Regions from separate parts of the Massilia sp. LC238 genome, predicted to be linked through region 1. Evidence: predicted binding sites of a transcription regulator. Region 1 holds the regulator's gene; each other region holds the start of a gene.
What was found. Region 1 encodes FNR, which switches genes on or off when oxygen is low (the NO sensors DNR and NnrR bind a similar motif). Its sites were predicted from a motif close to TTGATNNNNATCAA; they were not measured.

Region 1 (5,748 bases):
CGATCCTGCCGACCCAATCCACTCGTCTATATTGGCTGACGATTCGAGCCCGGCGGCAGCCGGAATCCTGTGTATCCAGCATGCATGCGGACTCGCGATCCGGCGGCCCGGCCTCCGCCCTCGCCACGCGGTGGAACGGGCCATCCATCGATCGTCGATGTGAAAGGAGATGGTCATGACTACTCATCAGAACCACGCGGCGGCAACGCGGATCGCGGCGCGTGCCGGGGAAGCGGAGGTGCTGGTCACTTCCTCGGCCATGCCGGCCAGCTTCCGCGAACTGCGCCAGCAGGCCGATGCGGCCGCGGTCCGGCAACTGTTCGGGACCGCGCCGGCCCGGGCCGGCCAGCCCGAGCCCGAACTGAGCGGCACCGGTTTCACCTATCGTCACGACTGGGGCGCGCGGCGCGGCCAGTGGGTGCTGCGCCTGAACTGGGATGTCATCCAGCCCCCTCCCGGGTCCTGGTGGCGATCGGCGAAGGCGTGCCGGGCGGCCCGTCCGCCGGCAAGTTCATCGGCGCCGCCCGCTACACCCTGCACAACGTCGCCTCACGCTGGAACGGCGTCGACATCTGGGTCGACATCGCGTGGAGCAGCGACATCTCGCTCTACGCCGATTACCTGGTCATCAACCCTTGAAGCGCACCAGGAGATTCCCATGGCACCAAATGATCGTCTCGACCAGGACGCAGCACTGCTCCTCGATCCCGGAACGCAGGAGCGCGCGGATTCATCAAGCACCGAAGGCCCCTGGGCCGTCGCCGAAGCGAGCGTCGGCACGGAAGGCGTGCAGCCCGCGCTGCAGGGGACCGGATTTACCTACTGCCACGACTGGGGCATGCGCCGCGGCGAATGGCTGCTGCGGCTCAACTGGGACCTGATCCAGCCCGGCTCGCAGGTCTTCGTGGCCATCGGCGAAGGCGTGCCGGGCGGACCGCCCGCCGGCAAGTTCATCGGCGCGGCCCGCTACACCCTGCACAACGTCGCCCCGCGCTTCAACGGCGTCGACATCTGGGTCAACATCGAGTGGAGCGCCGACATTTCGCTCTACGTCGACTACCTGGTCGTCAACCCGCCCTCGGCGCCCCCTAGCCTGCGCACGGTCTCGGTCACGGTGCACCGCCACAGTAGCGTGGCCCTGAGCGAAGCCGAGGCCGACCGGATCCTGGCCGACATGGGCACGATCCTCCAGAACGACGACAGCGGGCCGGATGTCGCGACCCCGGTCCGTTTCGTGCGCAACGGCGCTGTCCGGCTGCTGCCGGCGAACATTCCCGGCACCATCCAGACCTCAAGCGACCTGAATGCCCTCCTGACCGCCGGCAGCGGGGTCAAGATCGTGCAGGCCATCCGCTGGTGCGGCGGGCCCGGCGACGGCATCATCGGCTGCGCCCCGGTCGGCAGCGCCTCGGTCAACGTGGCCGCGGTGCGCTTCACCGCCAACCAGGAAGGCCTGATCTGGGTGCACGAGTACGGCCACAACTGCGGCCTGCCCCACCGTACCGACGACCCGCGCGCGGTCATGTACCCGTCCGTCGGCGCCGACCACAACGTGGTCAACGCGGCCGAGTCCTCGGCCTTCCTTTCGGGCCCGCTCAGCATCAGCGGCAAGGTGATGGCCGCCGGCGGCTGCTCCTGCGGTGCGGGCGGCCTGGCGCTGCCAGCCGACGTGCGCGACTTCGTCTCCCAGCACTGGATCGAGGGCGTGCCATGGGAGCTGGCCTCGCAGTACGGCGAGAAGGACGCCCGCCTGCTGCTGGACTGGCTGGTGAACGAGCCGGAGAAGCACGAGGAGTTCCTGACCCAGATCGTGGCCACCCTCGGCTACATCGGCAGCGAGATCGCGGTCCAGCCGATGATCGACTTCGTCGAAAGTGCGCGCGCCGGCCGTGCCGTGTTCAATGCCAGGAACACGGCCCTGCTGCGCCTCGGCGACCTGGCCAACCGCTCCGGCAGCCGCGCGGCGCTCGATTTCCTGGCGCGGGTCGCCGGCGACATGGACCTGGCGCGTACGCTGGCGGCGCCCCAGGCCAGCGCCGAGCTGCAGGCGGCCAAGGCGCTGCAGGACGTGGTGGCGCCGAGCCTCGACACCCTGGCCGCCGAGCTGGCGGTGTCGGCCACCTTCGGGCTGGCGCTGGCGGGCACGGCGCAATCGCAGCAGGCCGTGGAAGCGCTCAAGGGGAACGCCGACGCCTTCGCGACCGTGAACCAGGCGGCCCAGGAAGCCGCCGAGATCGCCGCGACCGTGCGCGCCAAGGGCCGCCAGGAGTACTACAGGATGAAGGCGGAACACCGGCATCACCTGTAATCGGGCTTGTATTTTAGAAATGAAACCCGCGGACGCGGCCTTTGTCTATAATGGCCGCGTCCGCATTTTCGTTTCCCTGCCATGAACCAACCCATCTCGCTCCCGGGCGAAGCGAAGGTCATCCAGGCCCTCAAGGCCAGCTGCAGCGCGTGCAGCATGCACCAGCTGTGCCTGCCGATGGGCCTCGAGGATGCCGACATCAATCGCCTCGACCAGATCATCGGCCGCCGCCGCCGGCTCGCGCGCGACGAGCGCCTCTACGCCATGGGCGAGCCCTTCCGGAACCTGTACGCGGTGCGCTTCGGCCATTTCAAGACCTATCAGGTCAACGCCGCCGGCGAAGCCCAGATCACCGGCTTCCAGATGGCCGGCGAACTGCTGGGCATGGACGCCATCAGCGGCACCCACCACTGCGACGCCGTGGCCCTCGAGGACAGCGAGGTGTGCGAGATCCCGTTCTCGCGCCTGGAAGAGCTGTTCGGCCACGTGCCGGCCCTGCTGCGCCACTTCCACCGCATCATGAGCCAGGAGATCACGCGCGAACAGAACGTCATGCTGCTGCTCGGCAATATGCGGGCGGAGCAGCGTTTCGCCGTCTTCCTGGTCAACCTGTCGGCACGCTACGCGGCGCGCGGCTATTCGCCGCACAGCTTCCAGCTGCGCATGTCGCGCGAAGACATCGGCAACTACCTCGGGCTCACCATCGAAAGCATCAGCCGCCTGCTGTCGCGCTTCAAGAAGCAGGGCTGGCTGCAGGTCGACAAGCGCGAAGTCACCCTGCTCGACCCGGCCAAGCTCAAGGCGCTGGCGGCCGGCACCGACGTCTGCAGCCCGATGGGCTAGCGACACCGCCATGGCCGCTGCCCTGCTCGACCTGCATCTACGCAGCTATGGCGCCGCGCGCAGCTCGGACCGCCACGAGTTCGGCCAGCTGGTGCTGCCCGTGAGCGGCGAAGTCGCCCTGGAAATCGAAGGCCGCCAGGCCAGGCTCGATCCGCTGCGCGTGGCGGTGGTGGCGCCCGGCGCCTGGCACTCGCAGTGCAGCCCGGTGGCCAACCGGTCGCTGATCGTCGACCTGGGACCGGATACCTTCGCGCAAGGACCCTGGCAGCGCCTGCTCGAGCAGCCCTTCGGCGCCATCGGTCCCGCAGCGCGCAAGCTGGTCGAATTCATGGGCATCATGGCCGCCACCGCCCCGCCCGCGCCTTCCGTGCTGGCCGGCTGGACCCCGCTGCTGCTCGACACCCTGGTGCTGGGGGCGCCCGCGCCAAGCTCGCGCCTGGCCGCCCTGCTCGCCCGCATCGAGGCCGAACCCGGCCTGCCGTGGACCACCGAGGCCATGGCGCGCGCCTGCAGCCTGAGCGTCAGCCGCCTGCATGCGCTGTTTCGCGAAGAGCGCGACAGCACGCCCCACGACTGGCTGCTGGACTGCCGCCTGCGCCATGCCTGCGAATGGCTGCGTGCGACGGCGCGCCCGGTGGCCGAAATCGCGCTGGCAGCGGGCTTTTCCGAGCAGAGCGCGCTGACCCGTGCCATGCGCAGGGCGATGGACACCACGCCCGCGGCCTACCGGCGCGCGTATCGCGAGAATCTGTCAAACCAGCAGTAGCCAGGGTCAAGCGCGCCGCGGGTATCCGGCCGACAATCTCCCTTCCCAAGGAGATCGTCCATGCTTTCGCAGATTCACGCTACATCCCACACTACCCAGCTCAGCATCGGCGCCGGCATCACCGCGGGCGCCTTCTGGGGCCTGGTGTTCCTGGCCCCGGAACTGGTGCCGGGCTTCTCGGCCCTGCAGCTGTCGGCGGGCCGCTACCTCGCCTACGGCATCGTCGCCGCCATCCTCGTCGCCCGCGCCTGGCCGCGGCTCAGGCAGCGCCTGACCCGGGCCGACTGGCGCGGCCTGGCCTGGCTCAGCCTGGCGGGCAACATCGTGTACTACCTGTTCCTGGCCCAGGCCGTCCAATTGGGTGGCGTGGCCATGACCTCGATCGTGATCGGGCTGCTGCCGATCACCGTGACCCTGGCGGGCGCGCGCGAGCACGGCGCGGTGTCCTTGCGGCGCCTGGTCCCCTCCCTGCTGCTGGGCGGGGCAGGCCTGGCCTGCATCAGCTGGGATTCCTTGTCTTCCCTGGACGGCGGCTCGGGCATCGGCCTCTTGTCGGCGATCGGCGCGCTGCTGTCGTGGACCTTCTATGCGGTCGTCAACCGGCGCTGGCTGGCGCGCCTCGAGGGCATTTCGGCCAACGAATGGAGCCAGCTGGTGGGGGTGATGACCGGCGCCCAGGCCCTGCTGCTGGCGCTGCCGGCCTTCCCGCCCGGCGGCGCCGCGCACACGGGCAGCGAATGGCTGCAGTTCATCGGGGTGGTGACGGCGGTCGGGATCTTCTGTTCCGTGATCGGCAACGCCTTGTGGAACTACGCCAGCCGCGCCCTGCCGATGGCGCTGATGGGCCAGATGATCGTGTTCGAGACCGTGTTCGCCTCGCTCTACGGCTTCCTGTGGGAGGCGCGCTGGCCCAGCGGCCTGGAGGCGGCGGCGCTGGTGCTCTTGTTGGCTGGCGTGGTGTCCTGCGCCGCCGCCCACCGCAGTTAAATCTCGATCACCAGGTCCGGGCGGAAGGCTTCCTGCTCGCCCTTGCTGAGGTAGCCGAGCGGGTTGGCCACCACGCGGCAGGACCAGGGCCGGCCGGCATCGACGCCGCTGACCACGTAGTCGTTGGCGCAGTGCAGGTGGCCGTGGATCCAGATGTCGGCCTGGGGGAACAAGCCGTCGAGCGCATTGCAGAAGCCCGCGGTGCCGGGCGTGAGGCCGTAGCGCGGATCGGCGCTTTGCAGGCTGGGCGCGAAATGGGTCACCACCACCGTGCTGCCCTCGAAGGGCGCCGCCAGCGCCCCGCGCAGCCAGTCCTGGCAGTCCAGCGCCAGCTCGCGGATGCCCTCGGCCAGCACCTTCTCGCCGTTCTTCAGGGTGGTGTTCTTCGACAGGTACCAGTTGGCGGCGCGGAAGGCCTTTTCGCGTTTTTGCAGCTGCTTGCTCAGCTCCTGCTCGCGCAGCGCCAGCGCGTCGAAGTCGCTCCACAGGGTGGTGCCGATGAAGCGGATATTCCCGATGACGAGCGTTTCGCGGTCCAGCCATTCGATGCCGAGGCGCGCGCAGCTGGCGCGCAGGCGCGCGTAGGCTTCGTCGTAGTCGAGGCCATCGAATTCGTGGTTGCCGGGGATGTACAGGACGCGCGCGCCATTGGCGCCGGGGCGCAGCGGCGAGAAGCGTTCGAGCCCGAAATCGGCGTCGGTCAGGCGCGACCCGGCCTGGTAGGAGCCGATGTCGCCCGCCAACACGACGACGTCGGTGTCGGCGTGGATCTGCGGATTGAAACCGGCGTAGCGTTCGAGGTGCAGGTCGGAGAAAATCTGGATGCGCATGGTCGGCGCAGTAT
Region 2 (5,748 bases), on a different contig from region 1:
CGGCATCACCGAGGCGCAGGCCCAGCTCTACAACCGCCTGGCCGGCTGCCTGCTCGACCCGGTGCCCGGCTTGCGGGCGGACGCCGGCGTCATCGAGCGCAACGTGCGCGGACGCGCCGCCCTGCGCCCCTACGGCGTGGACGGCAGCCGCCCGCTGCTGGTGCTGCAGCCTGGCCCGGACAGCGCCCTGGCGCGCGAGGTGTTCCAGGCGCATGGCTACTGGCGCGCACGCGGCTTCGAGGCCGACCTGCTGGTGCTGTGCGAGGGCCGCGCCGTGTTGGACCAGCTCATGGCGCTGGCGCCGGGCGAGGCGGAGGGCGTCCACGTCCACCTGCTGCCGGAGGTGCCGCAGGAAGACCGCATCCTGCTACGCGCGGCGGCGCAGGTGCTGCTGCTCGAAGAGCGCGGCAGCCTGCTAGAGCAATTGCGCCGCGCGGCGCCAGGCTTGCCCGCGCTGCCGGCGCCGTTCGCGGCCCAGGAACAGCCGGCGCCCTGGACCAGCGAGGCGCGCCTGCCCGATGTCGAGGCGCACCCGCTCGACCAGGGATTTTCCCGGGACGGGCGCGAGCTGCTCATCCGCAGCGACGAGGCATCGACCGCGCCGTGGGACAACGCGCTGGCCAACGGCGTGTTCGGCGCCGTGCTGCCGCAGACCGGCCCGGGCAGCACCTGGTGCGGCCGGCGCTCGCTGCTCTTGAGCGCGCCGCAGGGCGAAGCCTTCTACCTGCGCGACGAGGACACGGGCAGCGCATGGTCGCCGACGCCCTGGCCGATGCCGTCCGGCGAGCCCTATCGCACGCGCCACGGTTTCGGCTATACGCTGTTCGAGCACGTGGCGCACGGCATCTGGTCCGAACTGCGCTGCTTCGTGGCGCCCGGGGCGCCGCTGAAGTATGCGGTCATCAAGCTGCACAACGCCTCCAGCGCGCCGCGCCGCCTGTCCGTCACCGGCTACGTGCAATGGTGGATGGACGATGCCGCCGCCAACCCCGGCCTGCAGGTCGTCACGGGCGTCGACGTGGCCAGCGGCGCGCTGGTGGCGCGCAATGCCTTCGGCGATGGTTTTGGCGACAAGCTCGGCTTCTTCCACCTCGATGCGCCCCAGGTAGCGTCGACTTGCGACCGGCGCGAATTCTTCGGCCGCCACCGCAGCCTGGCGCGGCCGGCGGCGCTGGAGCGCAACGGGCTGTCAGGCAGCGTGGGCGCCGCGCTCGATGCTTGCGCGGCGCTGCAGACGCGGGTGGAGCTGGCGCCCGGCGCCACGATCGAACTGGTGTTCCTGCTCGGCGTGGCCGGGCCCGACACGCTGGCGGCGAGCCGCGCGGTGCAGCAGCACGGCGGGGCCAAGGCGGCGGCGCTGGCGCTGCGCCAGGTGCACGCCTTCTGGGACGAGCTGCTCGGCAGCCAGCGCGTGTCCACGCCGGATGCCGCCTTCAACCTGTATGCCAACGGCTGGCTGCCCTATGCGGCGGTGGCCGGCGCCATGGGCGGCACGCCGGCCCAGCAGCTGCAGGGCGCGATGGCGGCGGTGCACGGCAACCCGGCGGTCTTGCGCGATGCGCTGCTGCGGGCGGCGCGCGCCGACATCGGCGCCGAAGGCCGGCTGGTGGAAGACTTCCTGTGGCTGCCCTATGCGCTGCACCGCTACGTTGGCATCACCGGCGACTACGGCATCCTGCGCGAGCCGGCCGGCGGCGACCCGTCCAGCGGCACGCGCCTGGCGCGCGACGACCTGTACCAATATTGCGTGCACGGCCTGCGCGGCTGCCTGCGCTTCGGGGTGCATGGCATGCCGCTGCAGGATGCGCGCATGCACGAGGGCGAAGAGGAGCTGGACGCACGGCCCGAGAGCGTGCTGCTGGCCTTCCTGCTGGCCGCGGTGCTGCAGCGCTTCGCCGAGGTGGCCGACCGGCGCGCCGACTTCGGCTTCGCCACCACCTGCCGCGGCGCGGCGCTGGCGCTCAAGGCGCAGGCCGAGGAATACGGCTGGAACGGCGCCGCCTATGGGGACGGCGGCGCCGCCACCCAGGCATGGGCCGCCATGGCCGGCGCGGCGCCCGGCCGCATCCAGGCGGTGCTCGCCGCGCTGGATACAAGCGACGTGCAGGACGGGCGCACGGCGGCGTGGGCGGCGCTGGCCCTGGCCGCGGAGGGCGCCGGCACGCCCGCCTGGGAAATGGTGCGCCGCCTGAATCCGCTTGCGCCGGATGCCGGCACACGCGTGCGCCCGGCCGGCGCGCCTTGGCTCATGATGGATGCGGTCGGGGGCGGAACGGCCGCCGGCTGGGCGCAGCTGCTGCTGAGCGACGCACTGCTCGGCCTGCAGCGCACGGTCGACCGCCTGGCGCTGGCGCCGCTGCTGCCGCTGGGCTGGGACAGCCTGCGTTTTCGCTACCGCAACGGCCGGACCGATTATCATGTCACGGTTTTGCCGGCGACCACGGGCGAGCTGCTCGTCATCGACGGCACGCCGCAGCAGGAGCGCGTGATCGAACTCGTCGACGACGGGCGCGAGCACACGGTGGAACTGTATGTGGAACGCAAGCCGGGCGACGCGCTCGCCGGCCATCAAACAACCAGCCAGGAATGAGGACATGAGTAAACGATTGACGACATGGAGCGGCGCCGCCTGCGCCGCCCTGCTGTGCTGCGCCGCGCCGGCAAGCGCGGTGGACTGGAGCGACAACGCCATCAGCTACCGCTACGGCACCCGCTTCGCCGAGCCCTTCAATCCGGAGCACATCAAGAAGCACATCGTGGCGTTCACCCACGCCAGCGGCTACAAGTACGGCAGCAACTACCTGAACCTGGACGTGCTCAAGTCCGACAGCACCGACCCGCGCGACCTCGGCAGCGACAGCGGCGCGCTCGAGGGCTACCTGCTGTACCGCCACACGCTCGACATCGGCGCCCTGCGCGGCCAGGAGATCCGCTTCGGCAAGGTGAAAGGCGTGGGCCTGACGGTCGGCTTCGACGTCAACCACAAGGACGACGTCGGCTACAACTCGCGCAAGCGCATGCTGGTCGCGGGACCGACCCTGATGTGGGACGTGCCGGGCTTCCTGAACACCAGCATCCTGTGGCTGCGCGAATCGAATGCGCCGAGCGGACCCTTCCCGCCGATCGCCAACGTGCGCGGGCGCTATACCTACGACACCCATCCGATGTTCGGCGCCAGCTGGGGCATCCCGGTGAACGAACACTGGTCCTTCGAGGGCTTCCTGAACTTCATCGCCGCCAAGGGCCTGGACGAAACCGGCGCCCCGACCAGCGCCGAGACCAACCTGGACTTCGCGTTCATGTATGACGTCGGCCCGCGCCTGGGCTACGCGAAGAACAAGGTCCGGGTCGGCGTCGGCTACCAGTTCTGGAACAACAAGTTCGGCAATTCGCGCCGGACGACGGGCGGGGCGGGGCAGCGCGCCAGCACGCCGATGGTGCGGGCGGACTTCCATTTCTAAGGCTGTTTAAGGAGTCTGTAGGGCACTTGAATTGGCTCAACAATTGTAGATAAATTTACAATTGTTGAGACGAATCGGCGCAAGGTGTTTTTCCATGCAATTGCAAAAATTGCATCATGAAAACCACCTTCCTGCCCCCCACTTTAGGTGCGCTGCTGCTGGCCCTGTGCTGCAACAGCGCTGTCGCGGCCCCGGCCGAGCACAAGGAATTCGAAGCCACCCTGCACGCGCCTTTCCAAGGCGCGGCGGATGCGCGCCGAACCTTCAGCCTGAACTTCAGCTATCCCGGCCTCGAACAGCCGGGCACCGTGTACTGGAAGCTGGAGCTGGTCAGCCCGGAGGGGCGCGCTATCCGGCTCTGGCGCGGCAACAGCCGCATCTCCGGCGAGACCGCTCTGGTCCGGGTCGCATGGGACGGCCGTCTCAATGGAAAACCCGCGCCCGCCGGCCTGTACCGGGTGCGCATGCGCGCCGCCCTGCGCGGAGTGCCGCACGACGAGCAGCACGACGCCGTCGAGCAGGACTGGCAGATCGCCGTCGGCGCCCCGCCGGCGCAGCGCACGCCGCGCTTTACCCCGCTGCCGGGCGCGCGCGACGCCGCGTCGACGGGGGCGGCGGCAGCGCCGGCCACCGCCTCGCTGCCCTACACGGTCTACCTGGCCAACCTGCACAGCCAGAGCAACCACAGCGACGGCGGTGCCGCCCTCGATGCCTGCAAGGGCGCCCAGGATCCGCTCAAGGCCAAGTACGGTCCCGAAGCCGCCTTCGCCTATGCGCGCGGGCGCGGCCTCGACATCCTGGCCGTCTCGGAGCACAACCACATGTACGACGGCTCGGACGGCACCGACCCCAACGCCGAGCCATCCAGGGCCAAGGACTTGTACAAGGCCGGCCTGGCCAGCGCCGCCGCCTTCAATGCCACCAAGCCGGGCTTCCTGGCGCTGTACGGCATGGAGTGGGGCGTCATCAACAACGGCGGCCACGTCAACATCTTCAACAGCGACGAGCTGCTGGGCTGGGAGACCAATGCCTTGGGCGAACTGCTGGCCGATACGCGCACGGCGCGCAGCGACTACGGGGCGCTCTACACCCTGATGCGCCAGCGCGGCTGGGTGGGGCAGTTCAACCATCCTGCGCACAGCGGGCAGTTCAAGGTGAACGGCGTGCCGCTCGCCTATACGCCTGACGGCGACGAGGCGATGGCGCTGTGCGAAGTGATGAACAGCACCGCCTTCTCGACCAACGACACCGAGACCGAAACCCGGCGCAGCAACTTCGAGCAGGCCTGCAACCGGCTGCTGGAAGCCGGCTACCACGTGGCCTTCAGCACCAACCAGGACAACCACTGCGCCAACTGGGGCGCGTCCTACACCAACCGCACCGGCATCCTGCTGCCCAACGGGACGGCGCTCACGCGCGAAAGTTTCGTGGAGGCGCTCAAGGCGCGGCGCGTGTTCGCCACCATGGACAAGGGTTCGCAGCTGGTCCTCACCGCGAACGGCAAGCTGATGGGCGAGCGCTTCACCAACCGCGGGCCGCTCACGCTCGTTGCCAATTTCGCATCCAGCGCCGGCAAGAGGGTGGCGGCGGTGTCGATCCTGGCGGGCGTGCCGGGACGGAACGGCAGCGTCACCGAGGTCTCGAACCTGGCCACCAGCACCTTCACGCCGGCGCCGGGCAGGCACTTCTTCTATGCGCGGGTGACCCAGGAAGACGGCAATGTGTTGTGGTCGGCGCCGGTGTGGGTGACGCAGGAGTAGGGGATCAGAAGCCCAGTGGCTCGCCCGCACCCAGCATGGTAGCGACGCCCAGCACCGCGAAGATCAGCGCCGCCAGGCCGTGCACGAGCCTGAGCGGCACGCGTTTGGCGATGCGCTCGCCGAACACCACCGCCGGCACGTTCGCCAGCATCATGCCGAAGGTGGTGCCGGCGACGACCGCCGCTATCGAGTCGTAGCGCGCCGCCAGGGCCACGGTGGTCACTTGCGTCTTGTCGCCCATCTCGGCGATGAAGAAGGCCAGCACGGTGGTCAGGAAGACGCCGAAGCGCGCCAGCGGCAGCTCGTCCGCATCCACCTTGCTGGGCGCCATGACCCAGGCGGCCATGGCGAGGAAGGACAGGCCCAGCACCCAGCGCATCACGCCCGGACCCGCCAGTTCGCTCACCAGGGCGCCGACGGCGGCGGCGAAAGCGTGGTTGAACACGGTCGCGACAACAATGCCGAACACGATCGGCAGCGGGCGGCGAAAGCGGGCGGCGAGGAGGAGGGCCAGCAACTGGGTCTTG
Region 3 (5,748 bases), on a different contig from region 1:
CGTGGCGGTGCTGACCAACGGCGACGCCGGCATGGTGGTGCCGGACGTGGTGGCGCGCAGGGCGGCCGCCGTCGCCATCGGCAAGCCGCTGCCGGAATTCCGCGAGGTGGCGCTCGATGCCGCGGCCCTGGACGCGGTGGCGGGCGTGTACAGCCTCGACAAGGATACGCAACGGGTCTTCCGCCGCGACGGCGAGTTCCTGTCCTTGCTGCGCGCCGGCCGCGGGCCCCTGGTCTTGAAGCCGATGTCGGCCAACGCGTTCTTCGTGCCGGATACGGCGGACTGGTTCGTGTTCCAGCGCGAGGGTGGTGGCACCGTCGGCAAGGTCACGGGTGTGACCTACCACCAGGACGGCAGGGCGCTGAACCACGTACGCAGCGGCGAGGCGCCGGCGCCGCGGATCGTGGCGAAGATCGCGGACGCCGCTTTTGACGCGCATGCCGGCCGCTACGAGATCCAGCCGGGCATGGTGTTCGAGGTCACGCGCGAGGGCAGCCGCTATTTCGTACAGCCGACCGGCCAGCGCCGGGTCGAGATCTTCCCGCTGAGCGAAACCCGCTTCTTTTCGCGCGACGTCGATGCCGAGCTCAGTTTCGAAGGCCAGGCCTTGAGCTTCAAGCAGGGCAGCCGCAACTTCACCGGTCGCCGGATTTGACCGCCTGGGCCGGTTAAACGGCTGTTTGTCGCCCGGCGTTTGCCGTCCAGGCAAGCCGGGCCTATGCTGTTCAAGCCCCTACAACAAGCAAAAGGACCGACCATGCTGCTTCGTACCGCCATTTGTGCTGCCGTACTGCTGCTGTGCCATCCACAAGCTGCGTTTGCCCAGGATGCCGCCACATCCGCGACTGCGGAGCAGGACCTGGCCAGCCGCATCGACGCCTCCATTGCGCCGTATTTCAAGGCCGACGCGCCCGGCGCCACGGTCATCGTGGTCAAGGACGGCAAGCCCGTATTGCGTCGTGCCTACGGCATGGCCGATACCGCGAAGGGCGTGAAAATGAGCCCGGAGATGGCGCTGCGCCTCGGTTCCATCACCAAGCAGTTCACGTCGACCGCCATCCTGATGCTGGCGGACGAAGGCAAGCTGTCGCTGGACGACGACATCACGAAGCACCTGCCGGACTACCCGGCCAAGGGAAAGAAGATCACGATCGAGCACCTGCTGACGCATACCTCGGGCATCCCCAGCTATACGGGCAAGCCGGGCTACATCGTCAACATGGCCCAGGACATGAGCGTGGCGCAGATGATCGACACCTTCAAGAACGATCCGCTCGAGTTCGAACCCGGTAGCCAGTACCGCTACAACAACTCGGGTTACTTCCTGCTCGGCGCCATCATCGAGAAGATCTCGGGCCAGACCTATGCGGCATTCCTGGAGCAGCGCATCTTCAAGCCGCTCGGCATGCACGACACCTATTGCGAAGGCGTCAAGACCGGCAAGGCGCCGGTGGCGGCCGGCCATCGCCGCGCCGAGAAGGGCTATGCTGCCGCCGCTCCGCTCAGCATGACCCAGCCCTATGCGGCCGGCGCGCTGGTGTCGACGGTGGACGACCTGGCGCGTTGGGACGCGGCGATCGCCGCGGGCCGCCTGCTCAAGCCTTCCAGCTGGGAGCGAGCGTTCACTTCATATCGCCTGGGCGACGGCAAGGCCACCGGCTACGGCTATGGCTGGGACGTCAGCAAGGTGCAGGGCGCGACCAGCATGGGCCACGGCGGCGGCATCAACGGCTTCTCGACGCATGCGCTGCGCTTCCCGGAGCAGAAGGTGTATGTCGCGGTGCTGACCAACAGCGACAGCGGGCCGGCCAATCCGGGCCTGGTGGCGCGCAAGGCGGCCGGCATCGCCATCGGCAAGCCCTACCGCGAGTTCAAGGAGGTGGCGCTGGATGGCGCGGCGCTCGACGCGGTCACCGGCACCTACGAGGTCGAGAAGGGCGTGCAGCGCGTGTTCCGCCGCAGCGCCGATGGCCTGGTGATGCAGCGCAGCGGCCGGCCGCCGGTAGCACTGAAGGCGGCGTCGAACGATACTTTCTTCGTGCCGGGAGGCCTGGACTGGTTCGAATTCCAGCGTGACGCGGGGGGCAAGGTGACGGCGGTGACGCTGCACCAGGATGGCAATGCGCTGGTCAATCCGCGTATCGGCGACGCACCGGCCGGCCGCCAGGCGGTGAAGATCGCGAACGCGGCCTTCGATACCCGCGTCGGCCGCTACGAATTGCATCCCGGCTTCGTGATCGAGCTGAGCCGCGAGGGCGAACGCTATTTTGCCCAGCCCACCGGGCAGCCCAAGCTGGAAATCTTCGCGATGAGCGAAACCGTGTTCTTCTCGAACGACGTCGATGCCGAGATCAGCTTCGAGCCGGCCGCCGGCCAGGGCTTCGTACTGAAGCAGGGCGGGCGCAGCATCCTGGCGCGCAAGTTGTAAGGGTTCAGCGCCTGGCCTGTTCACCCGCCAGGCGCAGCGCCACCTTGTGGCGGAACCAGTCCTCCTTCACGTAGCGGTACAGGTTCGCACCCGGGCACACGGTCTTGTCGGAGTGGTCCCGGTGGCTCTTGATGTCGTCCAGCGAGACCTTGTACTTGGCCGCCAGCAGCGCCATCAGGTCGACCACGGCCTCCAGCTGCTGCTGGTTCGGCTCCACTTCCTCGAAATTGCCGACCACTTCGATCAGGGCGTGGCCGCTCGGATCGTATTCCGTATTGGTATCGCCCGCGAAGTCGATGTTGCGCGCCTCGTAGATACGGCCGTCGAGGTCGATGACGTAGTGGTAGGGGATGTCGAGCCAGCCCTTGCTGGCGCGCGACCACGACTGCAGGCGCCGCAGGTAGCCCTGCGGATCGGTGCCCGGCTTGAAGGGCTCGCCCTGGTGGTGCAGCGTAATCTGGCTGATGGTGTGGCGGCGCGCTTTCGAAGCGTCGGCCGGGGTGCCGCCCCAACTGGCGACGGGGACGATGGCGCGTTCGACCGCGGCCAGCGGTTCGGCCGCGTGAAGAGGCAGCGAGAGGGCCAGGGCGACGAGAAGGGAGAGGGCGGTAGGGCGCATGCTTGGAATGGAAAATCGGACGTGCCTGCATCTTTTCACGTTTGCGCCCGCGACGCCAGCAATGATGCACATCTGATAAGCTAGGCACCGAATCCACATCGAGCCAAGCCACCATGAGAAGCATTGCCCAGATCCTCAACGACAGCAAGACCATCGCCATCGTCGGCCTGTCGAACAAGCCCGACCGCGCCAGCCATGAAGTGGCCGCTTACTTGCAGCAAAACGGCTACCGCATCGTGCCGGTGAACCCGAGCTACGCCGGCGAAACCATCCTGGGCGAACAGGTGGTCGCCACGCTGCAGGAAGCAGCCGACGCCCTGGCAAGCAACGGCCAGCGGATCGACATCGTCGACTGCTTCCGCAAGTCCGAAGACATCCCGCCGATCGCGCGCGACGCGATCGCCGTGCGCGCCGGCTGCCTGTGGATGCAGCTGGACATCGAAAACCAGGCCGCCGCCGACCTGGCGCGCGCCGCCGGCCTCGACGTCGTCATGAACCACTGCATCAAGATCGAGCACCGCAGCCTGGACGCCGGCTGAACGGATATCGGCCGGGCGCCGTGGCCATCCGGCCATCTTTACAGGCGGCGGCTGCGTTACAATCGTGGCATCACCAACCAGGGAACTCCCCGCCATGATCAAGACCACCGTCCTGCTGTTCGCTGCCCTTGCCGCAGCCAGCGCTGCTCTTCCTGCCGCCGCACAGGCCACGTCCACGCCGGGCGCCCCCGCTGCCGCGCGCATGCCGATGAGCTGCCCCGCCATCCTCAAGCAGAATTTCAAGCGCCTGCAGGACGACGCGCCGCAGGACCTGTGCCAGTATGCGGGCAAGGTGGTTCTGGTCGTGAACACGGCCAGCTACTGCGGCTTCACCAAGCAGTACGAAGGACTCGAGAAGCTGTACGCGAAGTACGGCGGGCGCGGCCTGGTGGTGCTGGGCTTCCCCTCGAACGACTTCGGCAAGCAGGAGCCGGGCAATGCGAAAGAAATCGCGGACTTCTGCTTCAACACCTACGGCGTCAAGTTCCCGATGTTCGCCAAGAGCGCGGTCACCGGTCCGGAAGCCAACCCGCTGCACGCCAGCCTCACCAAGGCGACCGGCCAGGCGCCGAAGTGGAACTTCACCAAGTACCTGATCGGCCGCGATGGCAAGGTGCTCGAACACTTCCCGAGCAAGGTGACGCCGGAAGACCCAGCCCTGGTCGGCAAGATCGAGCAGGCACTCGCCATGTAAGGCAAGGATCGAATAACCTTCCTAGCGTTATGGTTATTTGATCCACATCAACGATTTTTTTGCGCTGCATCAATATTCTTCCTCTCGTTACCATGACGAAAGGAAGAAAAATGAAAACCTTGTTGAAGCCTGTGCTGGCGATCTCTCTCGTACTTGCCGGCAGCCAGGCCCTGGCACAGGACAGCAACTGGATGGTGCGTGCACGCGCCGTCCACATCGACCCGGCGAATGAATCCGCGCCCTTGGCCGGCAGCGGCGCCGCGGACCGCATCCACGTGGCCGGCAAGACCATTCCCGAAGTCGACATCTCCTATTTCTTCACGCCGCACCTGGCGGCCGAGCTGATCCTGACGTATCCACAGAAGCACGACGTCACCCTGGACGGCGCCCGCATCGGCAGCTTCCGCCACCTGCCGCCGACCCTGACGGCCCAATACCACTTCGCGCCGCAGTCGACAGTGAATCCTTACGTGGGCGCAGGCCTGAACTACACGCGCATCTCGCGCGTGAAGCTGCTGGACGGGGCGGCCGATCTCGAGAACGACAGCTGGGGCCTGGCACTGCAGGCCGGCGTGGACATCCGGCTCGATGCGCGCTGGTCGCTGAACCTCGATGTGAAAAAAGTGAACATCCGCAGCGACGTGATGGTCGGCGGCGCCAAGGCAAGCGCGGTCAAGGTGGATCCGGTGCTGTTCGGCCTGGGGTTCGGTTACCGCTTCTGAAACAGCTTAGCCCTGCGGGTCGTCCAGCAGGACCGCCCGCAGCGGCCCGCGCAGCGCATTGCAGACGACGATGTCGTCCGCCTCCGCCAGCATCTCACGCGTGATGAGCTGCTCGCTGGCGCGCCAGGCCGGCGCCCGCAGCAGCACGCCGCGCATCACGCCCGGCAGCAGGCCGCTCGACAGGGGCGGCGTGATCCACTCGCTGCCGAAACGCAGGAACACGTTGCTGCGTCCTCCCTCGGTCAGTTCCCCGCGCTCGTTGAAGAACAAGGCGTCAAACGCCCCTTGCGCCTCGGCGGCACGCCAGGCCGCATTGTAGCGGCTGCGCACGCTCGTCTTGTGGCGCAGGAAGACGTCGCCCGAATGGGTGCTTTCCTGCGCCAGCAACAGCGCCACCGGCTCGCCCAAGGGCGTGATCGGCGCCGCCTGCACGGTCAGCGCGCCGCCGGTGGCCACCGCCAGGCGCAGCCGGTGCAGTTGGCCATGGGGCATGGCCAGGCAGGCCTCGTTCAATGCCGCGCGGGCGGCGCCATAGTCGAACGGATAGCCGAAGTAGCGGCAGGACGCGGCCAGGCGGTCGAGATGCTGCTCGACGTGGCGGCAGCCGTCGTCCCAGGAAGCGCGCAGGGTTTCGAAGATTTCGAACTCGTTGGGCAGGCCGGTCAGGAAGCGCGCCTTGAGCTGGCATTCGGCATATTCGGAGGCGGCATCGCTGTCGTACACGATGCCGGCGCCGACGCCCAGCT

Region 2: a site for FNR is predicted at 3,488-3,501, ahead of FG94_RS07405 (CehA/McbA family metallohydrolase). Genes of this name have one in related genera too.
Region 3: a site for FNR is predicted at 4,318-4,331, ahead of FG94_RS23570 (OmpW family protein). Genes of this name have one in related genera too.

The regions. Positions count from the first base shown of each region.
Region 1 is NZ_JNNN01000025.1:36,472-42,219, reverse strand. It holds gene FG94_RS05540 (hypothetical protein) at 187-372, opposite strand; gene FG94_RS27105 (hypothetical protein) at 415-639, shown strand; gene FG94_RS05535 (hypothetical protein) at 659-2,308, shown strand; gene fnr (fumarate/nitrate reduction transcriptional regulator Fnr) at 2,390-3,151, shown strand; gene FG94_RS05525 (AraC family transcriptional regulator) at 3,162-3,917, shown strand; gene FG94_RS05520 (DMT family transporter) at 3,978-4,904, shown strand; gene FG94_RS05515 (metallophosphoesterase) at 4,901-5,734, opposite strand.
Region 2 is NZ_JNNN01000030.1:315,490-321,237, reverse strand. It holds gene FG94_RS07415 (GH36-type glycosyl hydrolase domain-containing protein) at 1-2,590, shown strand, start outside; gene FG94_RS07410 (outer membrane beta-barrel protein) at 2,595-3,461, shown strand; gene FG94_RS07405 (CehA/McbA family metallohydrolase) at 3,578-5,221, shown strand; gene FG94_RS07400 (TMEM165/GDT1 family protein) at 5,226-5,748, opposite strand, start outside.
Region 3 is NZ_JNNN01000080.1:41,187-46,934, reverse strand. It holds gene FG94_RS23595 (serine hydrolase) at 1-655, shown strand, start outside; gene FG94_RS23590 (serine hydrolase) at 758-2,428, shown strand; gene FG94_RS23585 (peptidoglycan recognition family protein) at 2,433-3,047, opposite strand; gene FG94_RS23580 (CoA-binding protein) at 3,161-3,586, shown strand; gene FG94_RS23575 (glutathione peroxidase) at 3,681-4,280, shown strand; gene FG94_RS23570 (OmpW family protein) at 4,391-5,002, shown strand; gene pabB (aminodeoxychorismate synthase component I) at 5,009-5,748, opposite strand, start outside.